Marichromatium purpuratum 984: one gene and its partner. The protein of the gene in region 2 interacts with the protein of the main gene of each other region in a pairwise test. Links are inferred from orthologs where the notes say so. Each region holds a gene or a part of one and is shown on either strand. Other genes may lie near its edges.

Region 1 (6,210 bases), 1.4 Mb from region 2 along the record:
GCTCTACGAACTGGCCAAGTTCACCGATCTCGGGCGGTTGTGCCTGGTGGAGAAGTACGACGACGTCGCCACGGTCAACTCACACGCCCACAGCAACAGCCAGACCATCCACTGCGGCGACATCGAGACCAACTACACCCTGGAGAAGGCGCGTTCGGTCAAGCGTACCGCCTACATGGTGATCAACTACGCCACCAAGCTGCCCGCCGAGGAGCGCGACCGTATCATCCAGCGCATGCCCAAGATGGTGCTCGGTGTCGGCGCCGAGGAGTGTCGCTATATCCGCGAGCGCCACGCCCGGTTCAAGGGACTATTCCCACGCATGGAGTTGCTCGAGCGCGAGGCGATCGCCGAACTCGAGCCCAATGTGGCACGGGTCGAAGGCCGGTGGCGCGCCGAGGAGATCGTCGCCACGGGAACCGCCGACGAGTACTGCGCGGTCGACTTCCAGGCACTGGCACAGTCCTTCTCCGATGCTTGCGCACGTCTCGACCGCAACAGCGGCAAGCAGATCACCCAGCTGTTTTCGACCAAGGTCGAGTCGATCCGCAAGGAGGGCGGGGACTATGTGCTGCGCACCAACCGCGGCCTGCTACAGGCGCGCGCGGTGGTGGTCTGCGCCGGGGGGCACTCGCTGCTGATGGCCCAGGAGATGGGGCTGGGACTGGAGTATTCCTGTTTGCCGGTAGCCGGCTCCTTCTACTTCGCCCCCGAAGCACTCAACGGCAAGGTCTACACCGTCCAGAACCCCAATCTGCCCTTCGCCGCGGTGCACGGCGACCACGACGTCAAGGAGCGCGGCAAGACCCGCTTCGGCCCCACCGCACTGATGCTGCCGATGCTCGAGCGCTACAACCGATCGAGCATCCGCGAGTTCTTCAAGGTGCAGCGCTTCGATCATGATGTGGCGGCAGTCGTGTGGGACCTGATGAAGGTGCCCGATATCCGCAACTATGTGCTGCGCAACTTCCTCTACGAGGTGCCCTGGCTCAACCGTCAGCTGTTCGTGCGCGAGATCCGCAAGATCGTCCCCGCGCTCCAGGCCTCAGAGATCAGCTATGCCGAGGGCTTCGGCGGGATCCGCCCACAGCTCATCGACAAGCGCGCACGCAAGCTGCGCATGGGCGAGGCCAAGATCAGCGACGGCGGCGGCATCATCTTCAACATGACCCCGTCCCCCGGCGGCACCAGCTGTCTCGGTGCTGGCGAGGGCGACATGCGCGCCATCGCCGAGTATCTCGGCGCCCGCATCGACGAGCGTGCCTTCGAGCAGGAGCTGCTGATGGGGCACGAGGACACCCGCGATCACGAGGATCCGGCCACCGAGGCGCTGGCCACGGCGGTCTGATCCCGCAACCGATCGCGGAAAAACGGGCCCGACCACGCTGAGGCGTGGTCGGGCCCGTTCATGTCAGCCGGATGACGCCGTCCGAAGACGGCGTGACAGCGACTCAGGCGTGGTAGGGACGGCTCAGCTCGTGCACCGCCTCGATCATCGCGCCGGCATTCTCGGGATTGACGTCCGGGGTGATGCCGTGGCCGAGGTTGAAGACGTGGCCGGGACCCTTGCCATAGCTCTCCAGCACCCGCGCGACCTCCTCGCGGATCCGCTCGGGCGAGGCGTAGAGGGTGCAGGGGTCGAGATTGCCCTGGAGGGCGACGCGATCGCCGACCATGCGCCGCGCATCGGCCAGATCGGTGGTCCAGTCGACGCCGAGGGCGTCGCAGCCGGTGTCGGCCATGTCGGCGAGCCACTGACCGCCGTTCTTGGTGAACAGGATCACCGGGACGCGGCGGCCCTCGGCCTCGCGGGTCAGGCCGTCCATCACCCGCTTCATGTAAGCCAGCGAGAACTCGCGGTAGTGGGCCGGGGCCAGGGCACCGCCCCAGGTGTCGAAGATCATCGCCGCCTGGGCGCCACGAGCGATCTGGGCGTTGAGGTAGGAGGTCACCGAGTCGGCGACCTTGGTCAGCAGACGGTGCAGCAGGTCGGGACGGTCGAACATCATCGCCTTGGTGTGGGAGAAGTTCTTCGCGCTACCGCCCTCGACCATGTAGGTGGCCAGGGTCCAGGGACTGCCGGAGAAGCCGATCAGCGGCACGCGACCGTCGAGTTCGCGACGGATCACCGACACCGCGTCCATGACGTACTTCAGCTCACCCTCGGGATCGGGGATCGGCAGACGGTCGATATCGGCCTCGGTGCGCACCGGACGCTCGAAGTTCGGGCCCTCGCCCTCGGCGAAGTAGAGCCCCAGGCCCATCGCGTCGGGCACGGTGAGGATATCCGAGAACAGGATCGCTGCATCCAGCGGGAAGCGGTCGAGCGGCTGGAGGGTGACCTCGCAGGCCAGTTCCGGGCTTCTGCACAGGTCCATGAAACTGCCCGCCTTGGCGCGGGTGGCACGGTACTCGGGGAGATAGCGGCCAGCCTGGCGCATCATCCAAACCGGCGTGTAATCAACGGGTTCGCGCATCAAGGCGCGCAGGAAGGTGTCATTCTTCAGTTGGGTCATGAAGCAGTGCCCGGGCAGTTTGATGTGTTAAGAACGCAGGTTTTGCAGGGCTATTCTACTACGGGTTAACGGCCAAACGCCCGACGAGAAAGAGCACATCCCATAGCGACTGCGTGCGCCCCTCTCCCGCTCGTCCTGGATCTCCAGAGAAATCGCTAAAGCACTGAAAAGAAAGGGAACCTTGATAAGCTGTGCGCAACCCTGTGGATAAGTGGATGGATAAACTGGTGGACAAAATCGGGGCCTGATTCAGTCACAAGTTATCCACAGGATATCTTCAGCTTCATCCACTCGATCCGGCCTCTCAAGCGCATGATATATATAAAAAAAAAAGAGTTATCCGGATATCCACAGGGATCAATAATAACTACAGACTTTAAATATCTATATATTTATTTTGATTAGATTCGCGCGAAACGGCGGGGCCGAGCAGATCCAGCATACCCCAGATCAAGATATCCGCGGATGGAAAATGTCAGCAAGATCCTCGTCTTCCGTCACCCCTCCCTGGGGTAGAATCCCCCGATGAATGCTTCAGCCCTCCTCGACTCGCTCAACCCCGCCCAGCGTGAGGCCGTCTCAGCCCCTCCGGGTAACCTCCTGATCCTCGCAGGCGCCGGCTCGGGCAAGACCCGCGTGCTGGTCCACCGCATCGCCTGGCTGCTCCAGGTCGAGCAGGTGCCGCCCTGGGGGATCCTTGCCGTCACCTTCACCAACAAGGCCGCCCGCGAGATGCGTGGACGCATCGAGACCATGTTCGCGCAGCCAGTCGGTGGGATGTGGGTCGGGACCTTCCACGGCCTGGCCCATCGCTTGCTGCGCGCGCACTGGCAGGAGGCGGGGCTGCCGCAGCACTTCCAGATCCTCGACGCCGATGATCAGCTGCGCATGATCAAGCGCATCGTCAAGGACCTCGGTCTCGACGAGACCCGCTGGGCACCGCGCCAGATCCAGTCCTTCATCAACAAGCACAAGGATGAGGGGCTGAGACCGACACATCTCGACTTCTCTGGTGACTTCTTCGGCGAGCGGATGCTCACTGTCTATCGCGAATACGAGCAATTGCGTCAACGTGGTGGTCTGCTCGATTTCGCCGATCTGCTGCTGTGCGCCCATGAGCTGTTGCGTGATCGTGCCGACCTGCTCGAGCATTATCAGCGCCGTTTCCGTCATATCCTGGTCGATGAATTCCAGGATACCAATGCCATCCAATACGCCTGGCTGCGTCTGCTCGCCGGTGGCGAGGACAAGTTGTTCGCGGTCGGTGACGATGATCAGTCGATCTATGGCTGGCGTGGTGCTCGGGTGGAGAACATCCGTTCCTTTCAGCGCGATTATCCGGAGACCCGGGTCATTCGTCTGGAGCAGAACTATCGCTCCACCGCCACCATTCTCGCCGGCGCCAATGCGCTGATCGCCAACAACCCCTCGCGACTGGGCAAGAAGCTGTGGACCGAGGGTGAATCCGGCGCGCCGATCCGTCGCTATGGTGCATTCAACGAGGTCGATGAGGCCCGCTTCGTCGTCGAGCGTATTCGTCGTCATGCCGAGACGCCGGGTGGCCGTCACGATCAATGCGCCATCCTCTATCGCACCACCGCGCAATCTCGCCTATTCGAGGAGGCCCTGATGCGTGCCGCCGTCCCCTATCGGGTCTATGGCGGGCAGCGCTTCTTCGAGCGCGCAGAGATTCGTGACGCCCTCGCCTATCTACGCCTGATCGCCAACCAGGACGATGACGCGGCCTTCGAGCGGGTGGTCAATACGCCCTCGAGGGGGATCGGACTGCGTACCCTCGATCAGTTGCGCGATCACGCCCGGGGGCACGGGTTGTCGCTGTGGCGCGCCGGCGCACAGCTGATCGCCGAGCAGGGGCTGGGTGGCCGGGCGGCGAATGCGCTGGGCGCCTTCATGGCCTTCATCGAGCAGCAGCGCGCCCGCAGCGCCACCCAACTGCTGCCCGATCTGACCGCCGCGCTGATCGACGAGGCGGGGCTGCCGGCGCACTACGAGAAGCAGAAGGACGGCAAGGGACGCGACCGCATCGAGAACCTCCAGCAGCTGGTCGAGACCGCTGCGCGCTTCGCCCATGAACTCGAGGCGCCGGATGGCGAGGTACTCGGCGCCTTCCTCGCCCATGCCGCGCTCGAGGCCGGCGAGACCCAGGCCGATGCCGAGACCGATGCGGTACAGCTGATGACGCTGCACAGCGCCAAGGGGCTGGAGTTTCCGGTGGTCTTCCTGGTCGGACTCGAGGAGGGCTTGTTCCCGCACGCCATGTCCGCCGACGATCCGGACCGGCTCGAGGAGGAGCGCAGGCTCTGCTATGTCGGCATGACCCGGGCGATGGCCGAGCTCTATCTGACCCATGCCGAGAGTCGGCGGCTCTATGGGCGTCAGGATCTGCCGCCGCCATCGCGCTTTCTGCGCGAGATCCCGGAGCGGCTGATCGAGGACGTGCGCGCTCGCGCCGCGCCCCCCAGACCGTCGCCTGCGTTCAGGCCCTCGCCACCACCCGTTGCCCGTCCTGCCGCGGCGCGTGAGACCGGCGGTTTTCAGGTCGGACAGCGGGTCCGCCACGCCAAGTTCGGCGAGGGCGTGGTACTCGATGGCGAGGGACGGGGCGCCCAGGCGCGTATCCAGGTCAAGTTCCAGGGCAGTGCCGGTACCAAGTGGCTGGTGCTCGCCTATGCCAAACTGGAGGCGGCATAGCCTTGTCGCCGGTGGCCGACCCGGGAGGGGGTATGAAGACACTCAACAAACGCGTGCTGGTCACCGGCGGCGCCGGTTTTCTGGGGAGTCATCTCTGTGAGCGTCTGCTCGAGCAAGGTTGCGATGTCCTCTGTGTCGATAATTTCTATACCGCGACCAAGGACAACATCCGCCATCTGCTCGGTCATCCGCACTTCGAGCTGATGCGTCATGATGTCACCTTTCCGCTCTATGTCGAGGTCGATGAGATCTATAACCTCGCCTGTCCGGCCTCGCCGATCCATTATCAATCAGACCCGGTACAGACCACCAAGACCAGCGTCCATGGCGCAATCAATATGCTGGGTCTTGCCAAGCGGACCGGGGCGCGGATCTTTCAGGCCTCGACCAGTGAGGTCTATGGTGATCCCGAGGTCCATCCCCAGGACGAGGGCTATTGGGGACGCGTCAACCCAATCGGCCCACGCGCCTGCTATGACGAGGGCAAGCGCTGTGCCGAGACCCTGTTCTTCGATTATCACCGTCAGCACGGACTGCGGGTCAAGGTGGCGCGTATCTTCAATACCTATGGCCCGCGGATGCACCCTGACGATGGACGGGTGGTCTCCAACTTCATCATTCAGGCATTGCGCAATGAGCCCATCACCCTCTATGGCGATGGCAGTCAGTCGCGCGCCTTCTGTTATGTCGATGACATGATCGAGGGTATCGTGAAGTTGATGGAGAGTCCGGATCAGGTCACGGGGCCGATCAACCTCGGCAATCCGGTCGAGTTCAGCATGCGTGAACTGGCCGAGTGTGTGCGTGAGCTGACCGGCTCGAATGCGCCCTTGATCGAGCGCCCGCTGCCCGTCGACGACCCGCGCCAGCGCCGTCCGGACATCAGCCTGGCGCGCGAGCTGCTCTCCTGGGAGCCTCGGGTCCAGCTCGTCGAGGGATTGCGGCGAACGGTGGAGTATTTCGAGGCGCTGCTGCGTCGAGG
Region 2 (16,799 bases):
AGCTGGCGCGCGCCCAGGTGATCATCACCACCGCGCAGATCCCCTGCCGCCAGGCCCCGGTGCTGATCCCGGAGGCGGTGGTCGAGCGCATGCGCCCCGGTTCGGTGATCGTCGACCTGGCCGCCGCCAGCGGCGGCAACTGCCCGCTCACCGTCGCCGACGAGGTCGTCGAGCGTCACGGCGTCACCCTGGTCGGGCTGACCAACTACCCGGCACTGCTCGCCGCCGACGCCAGCGCCTTCTACGCGCGCAACCTCGCCAACCTGCTCGAGCTGATGATCGAGACCGGGGCGTCCGGACCCCAGCTCAGGGCCCCGGCGGACGACGAGATCACCGCCGCGATGGTGGCGCGCGCCGACTGAGCGCGCGCCCGCCATCCGTCCACCCATTGCCAACGGAGAGACTCATGCCCGAGTTGCTCGATCCCACCATCATCGCGCTCTATGTCTTCATCCTCGCCTGCTTCATCGGCTACTGGGTGGTGTGGGGCGTGACCCCCTCGCTGCACACCCCGCTGGTGGCGCTCACCAACGCCATCTCCGGCATCGTGCTGATCGGCGCGCTGCTGGTCGCCGGTGACCCCGAGGCCGGGCTGCTGACCCAGTTGCTCGGTTTCCTTGCGGTGCTGCTCGCCTCGATCAACGTCTTCGGCGGCTTCCTGGTGACGCACCGCATGCTCTCCATGTTCAAGAAGAAGCGATAGGGACGGCATTTCGATGGAGCTTTCAGTCAATCATCAGGCGCTGGCCTATCTCGCCGCGGCCGTCCTCTTCATCCTCGGGCTCAAGGGGCTGACCCACCCGGCCACCGCGCGACGCGGCAACCTCTACGCCATGCTCGGCATGGTGATCGCCATCGCCGCCACCCTGCTCGGCGCTCAGGTGCAGTCCTACGGCTTCATCATCGCCGGTATCGCCATCGGTGCGGTGATCGGCGCGGTGGTCGCGGTGCGTATCCAGATGACCGCGATGCCGCAGTTGGTCGCGGCGCTGCACAGCTTCGTCGGCATGGCCGCAGTGCTGGTCGGCATCGGCACCTTCCTCGAGCGCCGCGCCAGCGGCGGGCTCGACGCCCTGCTGATGAGCGAGATCTCGGCCGGGGTGGTGATCGGCGCGATCACCTTCACCGGCTCGGTGATCGCCTTCGGCAAGCTTCAGGGGCTGATCGGCGGCGCCCCGGTGCGCTTCGCCGGGCAGCACCTGCTCAACGCCCTGATCGCGCTGGCGACGGTGGCGCTGGCGGTGCACTTCGCGCTCACCGGCAGTCTGCTCTCGCTGGTGCTGATGACCCTGCTCGCGCTGTTGCTCGGTCTCACCCTGATCATCCCCATCGGCGGCGCCGACATGCCGGTGATCATCTCGATGCTCAACAGCTACTCCGGCTGGGCGGCGGCGGCCACCGGCTTCACCCTGCACAACAACCTGCTGATCATCGTCGGCGCGCTGGTCGGCTGCTCCGGCGCCATCCTCTCCTTCATCATGTGTCGGGCGATGAACCGCTCGATCCTCAACGTCGTCTTCGGCGGTTTCGGCAGCAGCGGCAGTGGCGGCGGCGAGAGCGCCGGCGCCCAGGCCGCCGAGCGCGGGGTCAAGTCGGCGGCGGTCGAGGACGCCGTCTACTGGATGGAGGACGCCGCGCGGGTGATCGTGGTGCCCGGCTACGGCATGGCCGTCGCCCAGGCCCAGCACGCGCTCAAGGAGCTGATGCAGCAGCTCGAGGAGCGCGGGGTGGAGGTGCGCTTCGCCATCCACCCGGTCGCCGGGCGGATGCCGGGGCACATGAACGTGCTGCTCGCCGAAGCGGACATCCCCTACGACCACGTCCAGGAGATGGACGAGATCAACCCCGACTTCCCCAGCACCGACGTGGTGCTGGTGGTCGGCGCCAACGACGTGGTCAACCCCGCCGCGCGCGAGGACGCCGCCAGCCCGATCTACGGCATGCCGATCCTCGAGGCCGGTCGCGCGCGCCAGGTCTACTTCCTCAAGCGCTCGATGCGCCCCGGCTACTCCGGCGTCGACAACCTGCTCTTCTACCAGGACAACACCTCGCTGATCTTCGGCGACGCCAAGGACACCATCGAGGCGATCAACGCCGCGCTCAAGGGCGGCGGGCACTGAGCCCCCGGCAGGGCTGCCCGGATCCCGTGCGGGGTCGGGTGCCCTGCTCGGACGCTCGGATCGACCTGTCGTCAGGCGCGTCTCACTGCTCGACGACCGAGGTGTTGGTGTCTCTCCGCTCCGGTCTTGTCCGTCTCGGGCGCCCCGAGCGGACCTCCTCGACTGCATCCGTTAACTCCGAGCGGCTATGCTGTGCGCTCACGGGGCGGGGTGCGTGGTCGGGTAGGGCACGTATCCTGTTGATCCCGCCCCCTTCGATGTCGCACGCCCTGGCGCGGCGACTGCGAGACGAGAGCGAAGATGAATCAAGATTACGTCAACAAGACCGTGGTGCTGTTGTTGGTGCTGGGGATCTCGGCGCTGTTCCTGACGATGATCCAGCCCTTTCTGATGGCACTGTTCCTCGCCGGGCTGTTCAGCGCGCTGGCCAGGCCGCTGTTCCTGGGATTGCAGGCGCGCTTCTCCGGGCGGCGTCATCTGGCCTCGATGACGACCCTGTTGATCATGGCGGTGGTGGTACTGATCCCGCTCGGGGTGCTGTTCTGGGTGCTGCTGGCGCAGGCGCTCGATGTCAGCCACGCCATCGGCGAGTGGTTCAAGGGCTCGCTGCAGGACCCCGGCGTGCTCACCGCGCATCTGCATCGCCTGCCCTTCTACGATCAACTGATGGTCTATGAGGAGCAGATTCTCGGTCTGCTCGGCACCGCGACCACGGCGTTCAGCAAGTTGTTGGTGGAGTGGGTCTCGGGGGTGACGCTGGGGACGGCGAACTTCGTCTTCATGACCTTCGTGCTGCTCTACAGCATGTACTTCCTGCAGATGGACGGGCCCAAGCTGATCGAGCGCATCCTCTACTATCTGCCGCTCAAGACCAGCGATGAGCGCCTGATGCTGGAGAAGTTCACCTCGGTGACCCGCGCCACGCTCAAGGGCTCGCTGCTGATCGGCTTGTTGCAGGGGACGCTCGCGGGCATCGCCTTTGCCGTCGCCGGCATCGACAACGCGGTGTTCTGGGGCACGGTGATGGCGGTGCTGTCGGTGATCCCCAACGTCGGTGCGGCGCTGGTGTGGTTGCCGGCGGTGGCGATCCTGGTGGTGCAGGGCGAAGTGGTGACCGGGGTGTCGCTGGGGCTGTTCTGCGGCCTGGTGGTCGGCTCGCTCGACAACCTGCTGCGCCCGGTGCTGGTCGGTAAGGACACCAAGATGCACGAGCTGATGATCTTCTTCGGCACCCTCGGCGGCATCTTCATGTTCGGGCTGGCGGGGATCTTCATCGGCCCGGTGGTGGCCTCGCTGTTCATCTCGGTGTGGGAGATGTACGGGGTCGAGTTCGCCGAGGTGCTCCCCGATGTCGAGGAGGTGCTGGAGGGCATCGACCTGATCGAGGAGCCGTCGACCGATCCCGTGCGCGTGCCGGATGCGGCGGGTGGCGATCAGGAGGACGCCGGAGGGCGCTGAGCGAGCACGAAAAAACCCCGGCCGCCGTGGCGGTCCGGGGTTCGTTGCGACCGGCGTCGCGGCGCCGGTGCGGGGGCGACCTCAGAGGGTCTTGGCCTGCTCGGCCAGGTAGAGCCAGGTGTCGATCACGGTGTCGGGATTGAGCGAGATGCTGCTGATCCCCTGCTTGAGCAGCCAGTCGGCGAAGTCCTTGTGGTCCGACGGGCCCTGGCCGCAGATGCCGACGTACTTGCCCTTGTCGCGGCAGGCGGCGATCGACATGGCGAGCATCTTCTTCACCGCCGGGTCGCGCTCGTCGAAGTAGTCGGCGACCAGACCGGAGTCGCGATCGAGTCCCAGGGTGAGCTGAGTCATGTCGTTGGAGCCGATCGAGAAGCCGTCGAAGTACTCGAGGAACTCGTCGGCCAGCACCGCGTTGGAGGGCAGCTCGCACATCATGATCAGACGCAGCCCGTTCTTGCCGCGCTCCAGGCCCTGGGCGGCGAGCGCTTCGCTGACGGCCTTGGCCTGACCGAGGGTACGCACGAACGGGATCATGATCTCGACATTGGTCAGACCCATGTCGTCACGCACCCGCTTGAGCGCCTCGCACTCCATCTCGAAGCACTCGCGGAAGTGATCGGCGACGTAGCGCCCGGCGCCACGGAAACCGATCATCGGGTTCTCTTCCTCGGGCTCGTAGCGCGGACCGGCGATCAGGTTGGCGTATTCGTTGGACTTGAAGTCCGACATGCGCACGATCACCGAGTGCGGGGCGAAGGCCGCGGCGAGGGTGGAGATGCCCTCGGCGAGCTTGGCGACGTAGAACTCACGCGGGCTGTCGTAGGCGGCGATGCGTGGGGCGATCTGGGCGCGCAGCTCCTCGGGCAGCTGGTCGTACTCGAGCAGCGCCTTGGGGTGGATGCCGATCATGTTGTTGATGATGAACTCGAGCCGCGCCAGACCGATACCCGCGTTGGGGGTGGCGGAGAAGGCGAAGGCCCGGTCGGGGTTGCCGACGTTCATCATGATCTTGACCGGGATTTCGGGCATCGCCGAGAGTTCGATGCGCTTGTGCTCGAAGTCGAGCTTGCCGTCGTAGATGAAGCCGGTGTCGCCCTCGGCGCAGCTGACGGTCACCGCCTGGCCGTCCTTGACCACCTCGGTGGCGTTGTTGCAGCCGACTACCGCCGGGACGCCCAGCTCGCGGGCGATGATGGCGGCGTGGCAGGTGCGCCCGCCACGGTTGGTGACGATGGCCGCAGCACGCTTCATCACCGGCTCCCAGTCGGGGTCGGTCATGTCGGTGATGAGCACGTCGCCGGGCTCGACGCGGTGCATGTCGGCGATGCTGTTGACGATCTTGGCGGCACCCGCGCCGATGCGGTTGCCGATGCTGCGTCCGGTGGTGAGCACCTCGCCCTTCTCTTGCAGGGTGTAGCGCTCGATGACGTTGCCCGAGCGGCTCTGCACCGTCTCGGGACGGGCCTGGACGACGTAGAGACGGCCGTCGATGCCGTCCTTCGCCCACTCGATGTCCATCGGGCGGCCGTAGTGGCGCTCGATCAGCAGCGCCTGCTTGGCCAGCGCCTCGACCTCGGCATCGCTGATGCTGAAGCGCTGCTGGTCGGCCTCGGGCACCGGCTCGGTGCGCACCAGCTGGTCGCTGCCGGCGTCGCTGTAGACCATGCGCACGGCCTTGTCGCCGACGCTGCGACGCAGGATCGCCGGGCGACCGGCCTCGAGCGTCGGCTTGTGGACGTAGAACTCGTCGGGGTTGACCGCGCCCTGCACCACCATCTCGCCGAGACCATAGCTGGCGGTGACGAAGACCGCGTCGCGGAAGCCCGACTCAGTGTCGAGGGTGAACATCACGCCGGAGGCGGCGAGGTCACTGCGCACCATACGCTGGATGCCGGCCGAGAGCGCGACGTTGTGGTGCTCGAAGCCCTGGTGGACGCGGTAGGAGATGGCGCGGTCGTTGAACAGGGAGGCGAACACCTCCTTGATCCGGTGCTTGATGCTGTCGAGGCCCTGGACGTTGAGGAAGGTCTCCTGCTGTCCGGCAAAGGAGGCATCGGGCAGGTCCTCGGCGGTGGCCGAGGAACGCACCGCCCAGGACACCGCGTCGCTGCCGGCTTCGTCGACCAGTTTGGCGTAGGCGGCGTCGATGGCCGACTCCAGCCCCTCTGGGAAGGGCTGCTCCATCACCCAGCCGCGGATGCGCGGGCCGACCTCGGCGAGGGCGGCGACATCGTCGACGTCGAGCGCGTCGAGCGCCTCGCGGATGCGTGCGTCCAGCCCGTCCTTGGCGAGGAACTCGCGATAGGCATCTGCCGTGGTGGCGAATCCGCCCGGCACCTGGACACCGACATCGGTCAGGTTCTGGATCATCTCGCCCAGGGACGCGTTCTTGCCGCCGACGATGGGCACATCTGCCATCCCGAGGTCGCTCAGCCAGCGGACGTAGTCGGTCATTGTGTTCTTTCTCCGGATCTTGGGGACTGTTGCCCTGCGGCAGCGGGGGCCGGGGCTTGGTTCGCGGGGCCGTCGTTCGACCCGCCGGGCCAGTCCGTAGGCGCTACGGGCCGGGTCGGACGACATCCATGGGTAATCATAGGAATATAACGTATCGTCGAGCCGAACGTCTTTCGGCTCGCGCAATATTAAGGATTGTTTTTTTGAATCTTTGGGGTGCGTACCCGCTGATTTCTCCGGCCGTGGGGCAGGGCATTATCCCTTGAACCATTGCGTCTATTCAGGCAGCCTAGGCAAGCTGTTGCAAGTAGACATCGCATTTTGTCGTCCATGACATCCTGCACGCTAGATTAGAGGATCAGTTTGATGAACGAGAGCGCGAACACGCCAGAAGCCGTGGAGTCGTTTGATATCGGCAAGTTGCTCGTCTGGGGGGTCGGCGTCGCCATCGTGTGTGGTGGTATCTACGCTGCCGTCCTGCAGAACCAAGACGCGCGGATGGTCGCTCCCGCGCGGGCTCAGATCGTCGACAATCTCGCACCGATCGGTTCCGTTTCGCTGACCCCGCCGCCGGCACCGGCCGTGGTCGCCGAGCCCGAGCCGGTGGCCGCCGAAGAGGCCGCGCCCGAGGCCGAGACCGTTGTCGCCGAGGGTGAGACCGACACCACGGTTGCCGAGGCCACCGAGGCCGATGCAGCCGTTGCCGAGGAGACCGCGCCCGAGGCCGATGCAGCCGTCGCCGAGGAGACCGCGCCCGAGGCCGATGCAGCCGTCGCCGAGGAGGCCGCGCCCGAGGCCGATGCAGCCGTTGCCGAGGAGGCCGCACCCGAGGCCGATGCAGCCGTCGCCGAGGAGGCCGCACCCGAGGCCGATGCAGCCGTCGCCGAAGAGGCAGCGCCCGAGGCCGATGCAGCCGTCGCCGAAGAGGCCGCACCCGAGGCCGATGCAGCCGTTGCCGAGGAGGCCGCACCCGAGGCCGATGCCGTCGTCGCCGAGGAGGCTGTTCCTGCAGCGCCTGCAAAACCGCGCCTGACCTCTGCGCCGACCCCGCCCTGGATGCGTCACATGACCCCGCTCTTCAAGGCTGAGCCTGAGGTGGTGGTCGAGGAGGTCGTGGAAGAGGTTGCGCCCGAGGCCGAGGCTGTCGAGCCGGCATCGACCGGTATCTTCCCGTCCTGGGTGCATGGTGTCGGTGCTGCCGCTCCGACGCAGGCTGCGACCCAGGAAGCCGTCGCCGAAGAGGCCGTGACCGAGGAAGCCGTCGCCGAAGAGGCCGTGACCGAGGAAGCCGCTGCCGAAGAGGTCGTGGCCGAGGACGTCGCTGCCGAAGAGGTCGTGGCCGAGGAAGCCGTCGCTGAAGAGGCCGCTGCCGAAGAGGCCGTGACCGAGGAAGCCGTCGCTGAAGAGGCTGCTGCCGAAGAGGCCGTGACCGAGGAAGCCGTCGCTGAAGAGGCTGCTGCCGAAGAGGCCGTGACCGAGGAAGCCGTCGCTGAAGAGGCCGCTGCCGAAGAGGCCGTCGCCGAAGAGGCCGTGACTGAGGAAGTCGCTGCCGAAGAGGTCGTGGCCGAGGACGTCGCTGCTGAAGAGGCCGTGGTCGAGGAGGCCGCTGCCGAAGAGGCCGTGGTCGAGGAGGCCGCTGCCGAAGAGGCTGCGCCTGCTGCACCGGCTCGCCGCTCGTTCGGTATCCTGCCCAGCTGGCTCCACTTCGACCAGCACTGATCGTCTGGTGGGGTCTGGAGCGATTCGGGCTCCGGACTCATCGGACCTGTCAGGGCCGAGGATCCTCGATCCTTGGCCCTGTGTCTTTCTGCCGTCCCTTCTTGACTCGACTCTGGTTCCTTGTCTTCGGGATCGCTGCCCAGTTCGCGCGTTCGGCCCTCGAAAGTCGCGCGCTGATCTTATCGCGCGGGCTCGATGACTCGTGACGCGCGTGCGCCACGAGTCGGCGATGTTCGCTCAGCGTTTCTTTGGTGGCAGCAGATCGGTGATCGAGCCGTGCGCCATCTCGGCGGCCAGCCCGATGGTTTCGTTGAGCGTCGGGTGGGGGTGGATGGTGAGGGCGATGTCCTCCATGTCGGCGCCCATCTCGAGCGCGAGCACCGCCTCGCCGATCAGTTCACCGGCGTTGGGACCGACGATCCCGGCGCCGAGGATGCGCTTGGTCTCGGGGTCGAACAGCAGCTTGGTCATGCCCTCGGTGCGATGGATGCCGAGCGCGCGGCCGCTCGCCGCCCAGGGGAAGACGCCCTTCTCGTAGGCGATACCCTCGGCCTTGGCCTTGGTCTCGGTCAGTCCCATCCAGGCGACTTCGGGATCGGTATAGGCCACCGAAGGGATGGTGAGCGGGTCGAACAGCGCCGGCTGGCCGGCGATCACCTCGGCGGCGACCTTGGCCTCGTGGGTGGCCTTGTGGGCGAGCATCGGGCCGCCGACCACGTCGCCGATGGCATGGATGTGCGGCACATTGGTGCGCATGTGCTGGTCGACCTTGATGAAGCCGTGCCGGTCGACCTCGACGCCCGCCGTCTCGGCGTCGATCAGCGCGCCATTGGGGCGGCGACCGACGGCGACCAGCACCTTGTCGTAGGTCTCCTCGCCGTCGTGCTTGCCCTCGAAGCGGACCTGGATGCCGTCATCGGCGGCGGTCATCGCCGCGACCTTGGTCTCGAGCATCAGCTTGCGATAGCGCTTCTTGGCGACCTTCTCGAAGCTGCGCACGAGATCGGCGTCGCACCCCGGCATCAGCTGCGACTGCAGCTCGACCACGTCGATCTCGGCGCCGAGCGCGGCGTAGACGGTGGCCATCTCCAGCCCGATGATGCCGCCGCCGACGATCAGCATGCGCTCGGGGATGTCGCGGATCTCGAGCGCGTCGGTCGAGTCCATCACCCGCGGGTCGTCGTGCGGGAAGCCGGGAATGGTCATCGGCGAGGAGCCGCAGGCGATGATGCAGTGATCGAAGCGCACGCGCCGCTCGCCCTCGGCGGTGTCGACGACGATGCGGTTGGGGCCGCTGAACCGGCCCGTGCCCTGGATGACCTCGACGCCGCGCTGCTTGGCCATGCCGGCCAGTCCGCTGGTGAGCTTGGCCACCACCTTGTCCTTGCCGGCGCGCATCTTGTCGAGATCGATCTCGGGGGCGGCGAAGGTCACGCCCATGGCGCCGAGTTCCTTGGCCTCGTCGATGATCGCGGCGGTGTGCAGCAGCGCCTTGGAGGGGATGCAGCCGACGTTGAGACAGACCCCGCCGAGGGTTGCGTGACGCTCGATCAGGGTGACGCGCTTGCCCAGGTCGGCGGCGCGGAAGGCGGCGCTGTAGCCGCCGGGGCCGGCGCCCAGCACCACCACCTCGGTGACCTGTTCAGCGGGGTCCGTGGTAGTGTCTGGAGCCGACTCCGAGCCTGCCGCCAGCGGCGCCAGGGTCAGGATGGTGGCGCCCTGCGAGACCCGGTCACCGACGCCAAGATGGATCTCCTGGACACGTCCGGCGGCGGGGGCGGGGATCTCCATGGTGGCCTTCTCGCTCTCCAGGGTGATCAGCGAGGTCTCCTGCTGCACCGTGTCGCCAGGGGCGACCAGGACCTCGATGACCTCCACGTCCTTGAAATCCCCGATGTCCGGGACCGTGACCTTGATGGTGTCGCTCATAGTGTGCTTGCTTCTCGATGGGCCGCGATGGGCGCTCTATGGGTGGTCGGGTTCGGCGCCTCATCCTATACGATCCCGGGGGCCAGGCGAAGGCTGACCCCGAGGATCAGGGGGTCACAGCAGCAACTCGCGGATGTCGCCGAGCAGCCCGCCGAGCAGGGTGGTGAAGCGGGCCGCATCGGCGCCGTCGACCACCCGGTGGTCGTAGGAGAGCGAGAGCGGCAGCAGCAGGCGGGGGACGAAGCGCTCGCCGTCCCACACCGGCCGGGTGGCGGCGCGGGAGACGCCGAGGATGGCCACCTCCGGGGCGTTGACGATGGGGGTGAAGGCGGTGCCGCCGATGCCGCCGAGGCTGGAGATGGTGAAGCAGCCGCCCTGCATCTCGTCGGGGCGCAGGCGTTGGGTGTGGGCGCGTGCGCCGAGATCGGCCAGCTCGCCGGCGAGGGTGCGCAGCCCCTTGCGATCGACGTCGCGCACCACCGGCACCATCAGCCCGTTGGGGGTGTCGACAGCCACGCCGATATGGGTGTAGTGCTTGTGGATGAGATGCTCGCCGTCGGCATCGAGCGAGGCCTTGAGCAGCGGCATCCGGGTCAGCGCGGTGGCCACCGCCTTGAGCAGGAAGGGGATCAGGGTGAGCCTGACCGAGGCGTCGTCGGGGTCGGTCTTGTGGGCGGCGCGGAAGGCCTCGAGTTCGGTGATGTCGGCCTCGTCGAACTGGGTGACATGGGGGATGCCGGTCCAGCTCTGGTGCAGGTGGCGCGCGCTGATCCTGCGGATGCGTCCGAGTTCGACCCGCTCGACGGGGCCGAATCGGCCGTGGTCGATCGTCGGCGCTGGCGTCGTGGCGGTCGTCGCCGGCGAGGCGGCGGAGTGACTGGACGGCTCGACGGTGGTGAGGCTGCGCTTGACGAAGGCGCGTACGTCATCCTTGAGCACACGCCCCTTGGGGCCAGAGCCCTTGACCACGTCGAGATCGACGCCGAGTTCGCGGGCAAAGCGCCGTACCGCCGGGCTGGCGTGGGCCTTGCGCCCTCGGGCGATTGCGGCGACGTCCTCCGGGCGTGGCAGCACCGGGGCCTTGCGCGGCGCCGTCTCGCCCGGCTGCGGCGCGGTGGTGGGCGCGGCTGGTGGCGTGTTGTCGGTGTTCGGCCGCGTCGGCTCGGGCGTCGCGGGCGCGTCGGTCTCGGCGGGGGCATCGGCGCGCAGCATCAGGATCAGGTCGCCGGTGTTGAGGGTATCGCCGACGACGACCGCCAGCTCGCTGACCACCCCAGCGGCGGGGGCGGGGATCTCCATGGTCGCCTTGTCGCTCTCCAGGGTGAGGATGGATTGCTCCGCCTCGACGCGGTCGCCGGGCGCGACCAGCACTTCGATCACCGGGATCTCGGAGAAGTCGCCGATGTCGGGCAGCAGCACCGCGGTGTCTTCGGTCGCCGTCGCGGTGAGGGGCGTGCTCGTGGTCGGCTCTCGTGTCGCTGGCACAGTTTCCGGCGCGGGCGCGGGCGGTGGTGCCGCCTCGCGCGCAGGCTGCGGCGCGGCACTGGGTGTCTGCGCCGGGGTGTCGGTCGGGCGGATGCTGAGCAACGGGGCGCCCATGCTCACCCGATCGCCGACGGCGACCTCGACGCGCTCGACCACCCCGGCGCGTGGCGCCGGGATCTCGATCGTCGCCTTGTCGCTCTCCAGGGTGAGGATGGATTGCTCCGCCTCGATGCGGTCGCCGGGGGCGACCAGGATCTCGATGATCTCGACGTCGGTGAAGTCCCCGATGTCGGGTAGCAGGATGTCTTCGACGGTGGCCACTCGATGTCCTCCAATGCTGTACGGGCGGTCTCAGACCGTCGTCGGGTTGGGCTTCTCCGGGTCGATGCGATAGCGCTCGATCGCCTCGCTGACCCGCGCCGCCGGGAGGGTGCCGGCGTCGGCGAGGGCCTTGAGCGCGGCCAGCACGACATAGTGGCGATTGACCTCGAAGAAGCGGCGCAGCTGGCTGCGGGTATCGCTGCGCCCGAAGCCGTCGGTGCCGAGGGTGACATAGGCGCGCGGGACGTGCGGGCGGATCTGCTCGGCATAGGCGCGGATATAGTCGGTGGCGGCGATCACCGGTCCCTCGGTGGCGGCGAGCTGGGTCTCGACATAGCTGGTGCGCGGGGGCTGCTCGGGGTGGAGTCGGTTCCAGCGCTCGGCGTCGATGCCGTCGCGGCGCAGTTCGTTGAAGCTGGTCACGCTCCACACGTCGGCGGCGATGTCGAAGTCGCGCGCCAGCAGCTCGGCGGCGGCGAGGGTCTCGCGGAGGATGGCGCCGGCGCCGAGCAACTGCACGCGGTGCGCGCCCTGCTCGGCGACATGGACGCGATGCAGCCCCTTGAGGATGCCGGTCTCGGCGCCCTCGGGCATCGGCGGCTGGACGTAGTTCTCGTTCATCGCGGTGATGTAGTAGAAGCGGTCCTCCTGCGCCTGGTACATCCGCCGCATGCCGTCCTGCACGATCACCGCCAGCTCGTAGGCGTAGGCGGGGTCGTAGGTGATGCAGTTGGGGAGGGTGGCGGCGAGCACCGGGCTGTGACCGTCCTGGTGCTGCAGCCCCTCGCCGGCGAGGGTGGTGCGCCCGGCGGTGCCGCCGATGAGGAAGCCGCGCGCGCGCATGTCGCCGGCGGCCCAGGCCAGATCGCCGATGCGCTGGAAGCCGAACATCGAGTAGTAGATGTAGAAGGGGATCATGCTCTGGCCGTGGTTGGCGTAGGCCGTGGCCGCGGCGATCCAGGAGGACATGGCGCCGGCCTCGTTGATCCCCTCCTGGAGGATCTGCCCCTGCTTGTCCTCGCGGTAGAACATCACCTGATCGGCGTCGACCGGCTCGTAGAGCTGCCCCTGCGAGGAGTAGATGCCGAGCTGGCGGAACATCCCCTCCATGCCGAAGGTGCGCGCCTCGTCGGGGACGATGGGGACGACGTAGCGGCCGATCCCGGGGTCGCGGATGATCAGGTTGAGCAGCCGCACGAAGGCCATGGTGGTCGACATCTCCTTCTCGCCACTGCCCTGCAGCAGCGACTCGAAGCGCGCCAGCGGCGGGATCTCGAGCGCCGGCGCCTCGACCTTGCGCGCCGGCAGGTGGCCGCCGCGCTCGGCCTCGCGCTCGCGCAGATAGGCCATCTCAGGGCTGTCGTCGGCGGGTTTGTAGAAGGGTGCGGCGCCGATCTGGTCGTCGGAGATGGGGATGTTGAAGCGGTCGCGGAAGGCCTTGAGCGCGACCTCGCCCATCTTCTTCTGCGAGTGGGTGATGTTCATGCCCTCGCCGGCCACGCCCATGCCGTAGCCCTTGACCGTCTTGGCGAGGATCACGGTGGGCTTGCCGTTCGCCGTGGTCGCGGCGAGATAGGCGTTGTAGACCTTGATCGGGTCGTGTCCGCCGCGATTGAGCCGCCAGATGTCCTCGTCGGTCATGTTGGCGACCAGTTCGCGCAGCTCCGGGTACTTGCCGAAGAAGTGCTCGCGGGTATAGGCGCCACCCTTGGCCTTGTAGGCCTGATAGTCGCCGTCGACGCATTCTTCCATGCGCTTGAGCAGCAGGCCCTGCTTGTCGCGGGCGAACAACGGGTCCCAGTAACGCCCCCAGACCACCTTGATGACGTTCCACCCGGCGCCACGGAACACCGCCTCCAGTTCCTGGATGATCTTGGCGTTGCCGCGCACCGGGCCGTCGAGGCGCTGCAGGTTGCAGTTGACCACGAACACCAGGTTGTCGAGGCGCTCGCGCGCGGCCAGCGAGATCGCGCCGAGCGACTCGGGTTCGTCCATCTCGCCGTCGCCGAGGAAGGCCCAGACCCTGCGATCGGCGCTGTCGATCAGTCCTCGATGGTCGAGATAGCGCATGAAGCGCGCCTGGTAGATGGCCATCAGCGGACCCAGCCCCATCGATACGGTGGGGAACTGCCAGAACTCGGGCATCAGCCAGGGGTGGGGGTAGGAGGGTAGGCCGTTGCCGTCGACCTCCTGGCGGAAGTTGTAGAGCTGTTCCTCGCTGATCCGTCCCTCCAGATAGGCGCGGGCATAGATGCCCGGGGCCGAGTGTCCCTGCAGGAACACCAGGTCACCGCCGTGCTGCTCGCCGCGCGCGCGCAGGAAGTGGTTGTAGGCGACATCGAGCAGGGTGGCCGAGGAGGCGAAGCTGGCGATGTGGCCACCGAGTTCGGTCGACAGCCGGTTGGCCTGGATCACCATCGCCATCGCGTTCCAGCGCACGAAGGAACGGATGCGTCGCTCCATCGCCAAGTCGCCGGGGAAGCGTTGCTCCTGGTGGACGGGGATGGTGTTGAGATAGGCGGTGTTGGCGCTGTAGGGCTGGTAGGCCCCGGAGCGGCGCGCCTTGTCGATCAGCCGCTCGAGCAGGAAGTGGGCGCGGTCGACCCCTTCGTTCTCGAACACGGCATCGAGCGCGTCGAGCCATTCCTGGGTTTCCTGGGGGTCGATATCGGGCTGCTTGGTCATGACGGTTCCCGGAAGAAGGTCCAATGCAATCGCACGAGCAGGGTCGCAGTATACTGACCTTTTGTGAAAATTAAATACTAAAGATCCATTTTCTTAATATTAATGATCGCTGATCGATTGTTCTGTCTTATCCCTTCCTTGCCTGCGCCCGTGCTCGCCCCATATCAAGGGTCGCGAGGGATAGCGTGCGCTCGATGTCGCCGAAAGTGGTCATGGCGCCATGCAGTACCAGCGAGCGGGCGACCCGACCCTCGTGTTCGAGTGCGTCGAGCGCGAGGGTGAACGCTCGCCAGTGCGCCCCGACTTCGGTGCCGTACGGGTCGAGTGCACCGGTGGCGGTGAAGTGTGCGCCGAAGCGCGCGCGCAGACGGCGAGCGATGAGGTGTCCGCCGAGTGTCGAACCCTCGAGGACATAGAATGCCCCGACACCGCAGTCGGGCCGTTGTTCGGCACACAGTCGTGCGGGTGCGATGTGGTGCGAGGCGGCGGGTTTGGCGCCGAGGCGGGCAAGATCGTCGCGCAGTGCCGCGAGTCGCGGACGGACCCCGAGGCGTTGTCGCAGCGCGCTCGGCACGATCGTCGTGAGATGGGGTTCGAGGACCTGGTGGAGTCGTGTCAGACGATCGAGATAGTCGTGGTACTCGTCCAGGGTCAGGTCCGGGGCGAGGAGGCGTCTGGACAGCGGCAGCGCCTCAATGGTGCGGTGCGCGGCGGCGGTGGCCTGACGCAGGGCTGCCGCCAGACTGGCGGCGGGAGGCGACGATATCGGTCGTGGGGCTTGGCTCATTGCGGCGCGCTCCTGCTCCATGAGGGCACAAGCAGTGTAGCATTGGCCCTGCGCGTCGATGGCTGGACATGATCGGTCGAGAGGGTCGGAGAGATGAGTGAGCTGGCGACACAGGGGTTCATCGCCGAGTGCGAGCGCGAGCAGCTGCAGCGTGCGCAGTCGATCCAGCCCTGCGGGGCGTTGCTGGGCGGTCGTCCCGGCGATGCGCGGATCCGTTTCGCTAGCGCCAATCTGGCGGACTGGCTCGGCGAGAAGCCGCAAGCGGTGCTCGGTCGGCCATTGACCACGCTGCTCCCCGACTTTCCGCCACCGTCCGAGTCTCCCGCCGAGACCGACGACGAGGCGTGGCTGCGCCCGAGCAGCGACAAGCGCCTCTATCCAGACCTCTGTCGCGGGCCACGGGGCGCGCTCGATGCCTTGCTCTCTTGCAGCGCCGAGACTTGGCTGCTGGAGTTCGAGCCGGCGCTCGCGCCGGCCGAGCGTCACGCGGCCTATCGCCCCGTGCCCCACCAGCTCTATCGCATGCCCTACAGTGCACGGGACTGGTCGCGGCAGTGCCAGTTTCTGGTCGATACGCTGCGCCACATCAGCGGCTTCTCGCGGGTGATGCTCTATCGTTTTCGTGATGACGACTGTGGCGAGGTCGTCGCCGAGAGTCTGCGCGAGGGGCTCGAGCCCTATCTCGGATTGCGCTACCCGGCCTCGGACATCCCGCAGATCGCTCGTCGTCTGTATCTGCTCAACCCCCATCGCCAGATTCCCGACATCGCGGCGCGACCGGTGCCGTTGCTCGCCGACCCCGAGGGGACACTCGCCGACCTGACTCTGTCCGAGCTGCGCGCCGTCTCGCCGGTCCATCTGGCCTATCTGCACAACATGGGGGTGACGGCCTCGCTCTCTTTCTCGCTGGTCGTCTGCGGGCGGCTGTGGGGGCTGATCGCCTGCCACCACGACCAGCCCGTGCAGCTGGCGCCAGCGTTGCGCGCGCGCTGCGCCGAGATGGCGCGCGCCTTCACTCTGGCCATCTACGGCTACCAGAGCACCCGTCGGTTGCTGGATGTCAGCGAGAGCGATCGCGAGATCGCCGCGCTGGTCGAGCGGCTCGGCAGTGGCGGCAACATCGAATCGGTGGCGACGCAGGGGGAGGACTCACTTGCCGGGCAGTTGCTGGCGCTCGTCGGCGCGAGCGGTGCCGCGTTGGTCGACGGCGAGCGGTGCACGACCTTCGGTCAGACACCGCCGTGCACCGCGCTCATCGCGCTGTGTCGCTGGCTGGAGGCGGGTGAGACGCCGACGGTGTTCGCCACCGCGGCGCTCGCCGAACATTATCCGCCGGCGCGGGAGTGGCGCGAGTGCGGCAGCGGATTGCTTGCGGTACGGGTCGAGCGCGCCGGTGCGCCGAGTTCGCGCACCTTCCTGTGGTGGCGTCCGGAGCAGCCGCGGGAGGTGCACTGGGCGGGGGATCCACGCAAGGACGCGCTGGTGCGCTCGAGCGCTGGCGACCTCTCGCCACGCGCCTCGTTCGCGCGTTGGGTCGAGATCACCTCCGGGCAGGCCGAGCCCTGGGGCGAGCGCGAGCTGTTGCGGGCGAAGAAGTTCCGTGGGCTGATCCTCCATGCCATCAACGCCGACTTGCTCGGAGCGCCCGGGACGGGCTAGGTTCGATCTTCCTGATGGTGTGCCTCGACCAGCTGTCGCTGGATCGCCGCACCGACCGGCTCGTAGTGGCTGAACTCGATGCTGTAGACCCCCTCGCCACCGGTGATCGCCTTGAGCCGTGACTCATAGCCCTCGAGTTCGGCCAGCGGGACCTCGCCCTCGATCACCACCCGTCCCTG

What was found.
Region 1: the proteins of lpdA (region 2) and uvrD interact in binary tests that used the Escherichia coli proteins (3 or more experiments, as listed by UniProt). The link is inferred for Marichromatium purpuratum 984 from one-to-one orthologs.

What each region holds. Positions count from the first base shown.
Region 1 is NZ_CP007031.1:20,905-27,114, reverse strand. Bases 2,699-5,634 are described here. They hold uvrD (DNA helicase II), read left to right. Parts: upstream 2,699-3,041; coding sequence 3,042-5,228; downstream 5,229-5,634. Other genes in these bases: MARPU_RS00090 (UDP-glucuronic acid decarboxylase family protein), read left to right, coding at 5,261-5,634. Outside these bases: MARPU_RS00105 (FAD-dependent oxidoreductase), read left to right, coding at 1-1,348; hemE (uroporphyrinogen decarboxylase), read right to left, coding at 1,452-2,516; more of MARPU_RS00090, read left to right, coding at 5,635-6,210. UniProt on the Escherichia coli protein: A helicase with DNA-dependent ATPase activity. Unwinds DNA duplexes with 3'-5' polarity. Translocates on single-stranded DNA with 3'-5' polarity. Initiates unwinding more efficiently from a nicked substrate than double-stranded DNA.
Region 2 is NZ_CP007031.1:1,421,631-1,438,429, forward strand. What follows is about bases 7,338-10,206. They hold lpdA (dihydrolipoyl dehydrogenase), read right to left. Parts: upstream 9,684-10,206; coding sequence 7,992-9,683; downstream 7,338-7,991. Other genes in these bases: MARPU_RS16585 (hypothetical protein), read left to right, coding at 7,338-7,754; aceF (dihydrolipoyllysine-residue acetyltransferase), read right to left, coding at 9,798-10,206. Also shown: MARPU_RS06425 (Re/Si-specific NAD(P)(+) transhydrogenase subunit alpha), read left to right, coding at 1-362; MARPU_RS06430 (proton-translocating transhydrogenase family protein), read left to right, coding at 407-703; MARPU_RS06435 (NAD(P)(+) transhydrogenase (Re/Si-specific) subunit beta), read left to right, coding at 717-2,120; MARPU_RS06440 (AI-2E family transporter), read left to right, coding at 2,421-3,578; ppsA (phosphoenolpyruvate synthase), read right to left, coding at 3,660-6,035; more of MARPU_RS16585, read left to right, coding at 6,402-7,337; more of aceF, read right to left, coding at 10,207-11,489; aceE (pyruvate dehydrogenase (acetyl-transferring), homodimeric type), read right to left, coding at 11,520-14,174; MARPU_RS16590 (biliverdin-producing heme oxygenase), read right to left, coding at 14,302-14,961; MARPU_RS06475 (GAF domain-containing protein), read left to right, coding at 15,055-16,620; fusA (elongation factor G), read right to left, coding at 16,617-16,799. UniProt on the Escherichia coli protein: Lipoamide dehydrogenase is a component of the glycine cleavage system as well as of the alpha-ketoacid dehydrogenase complexes.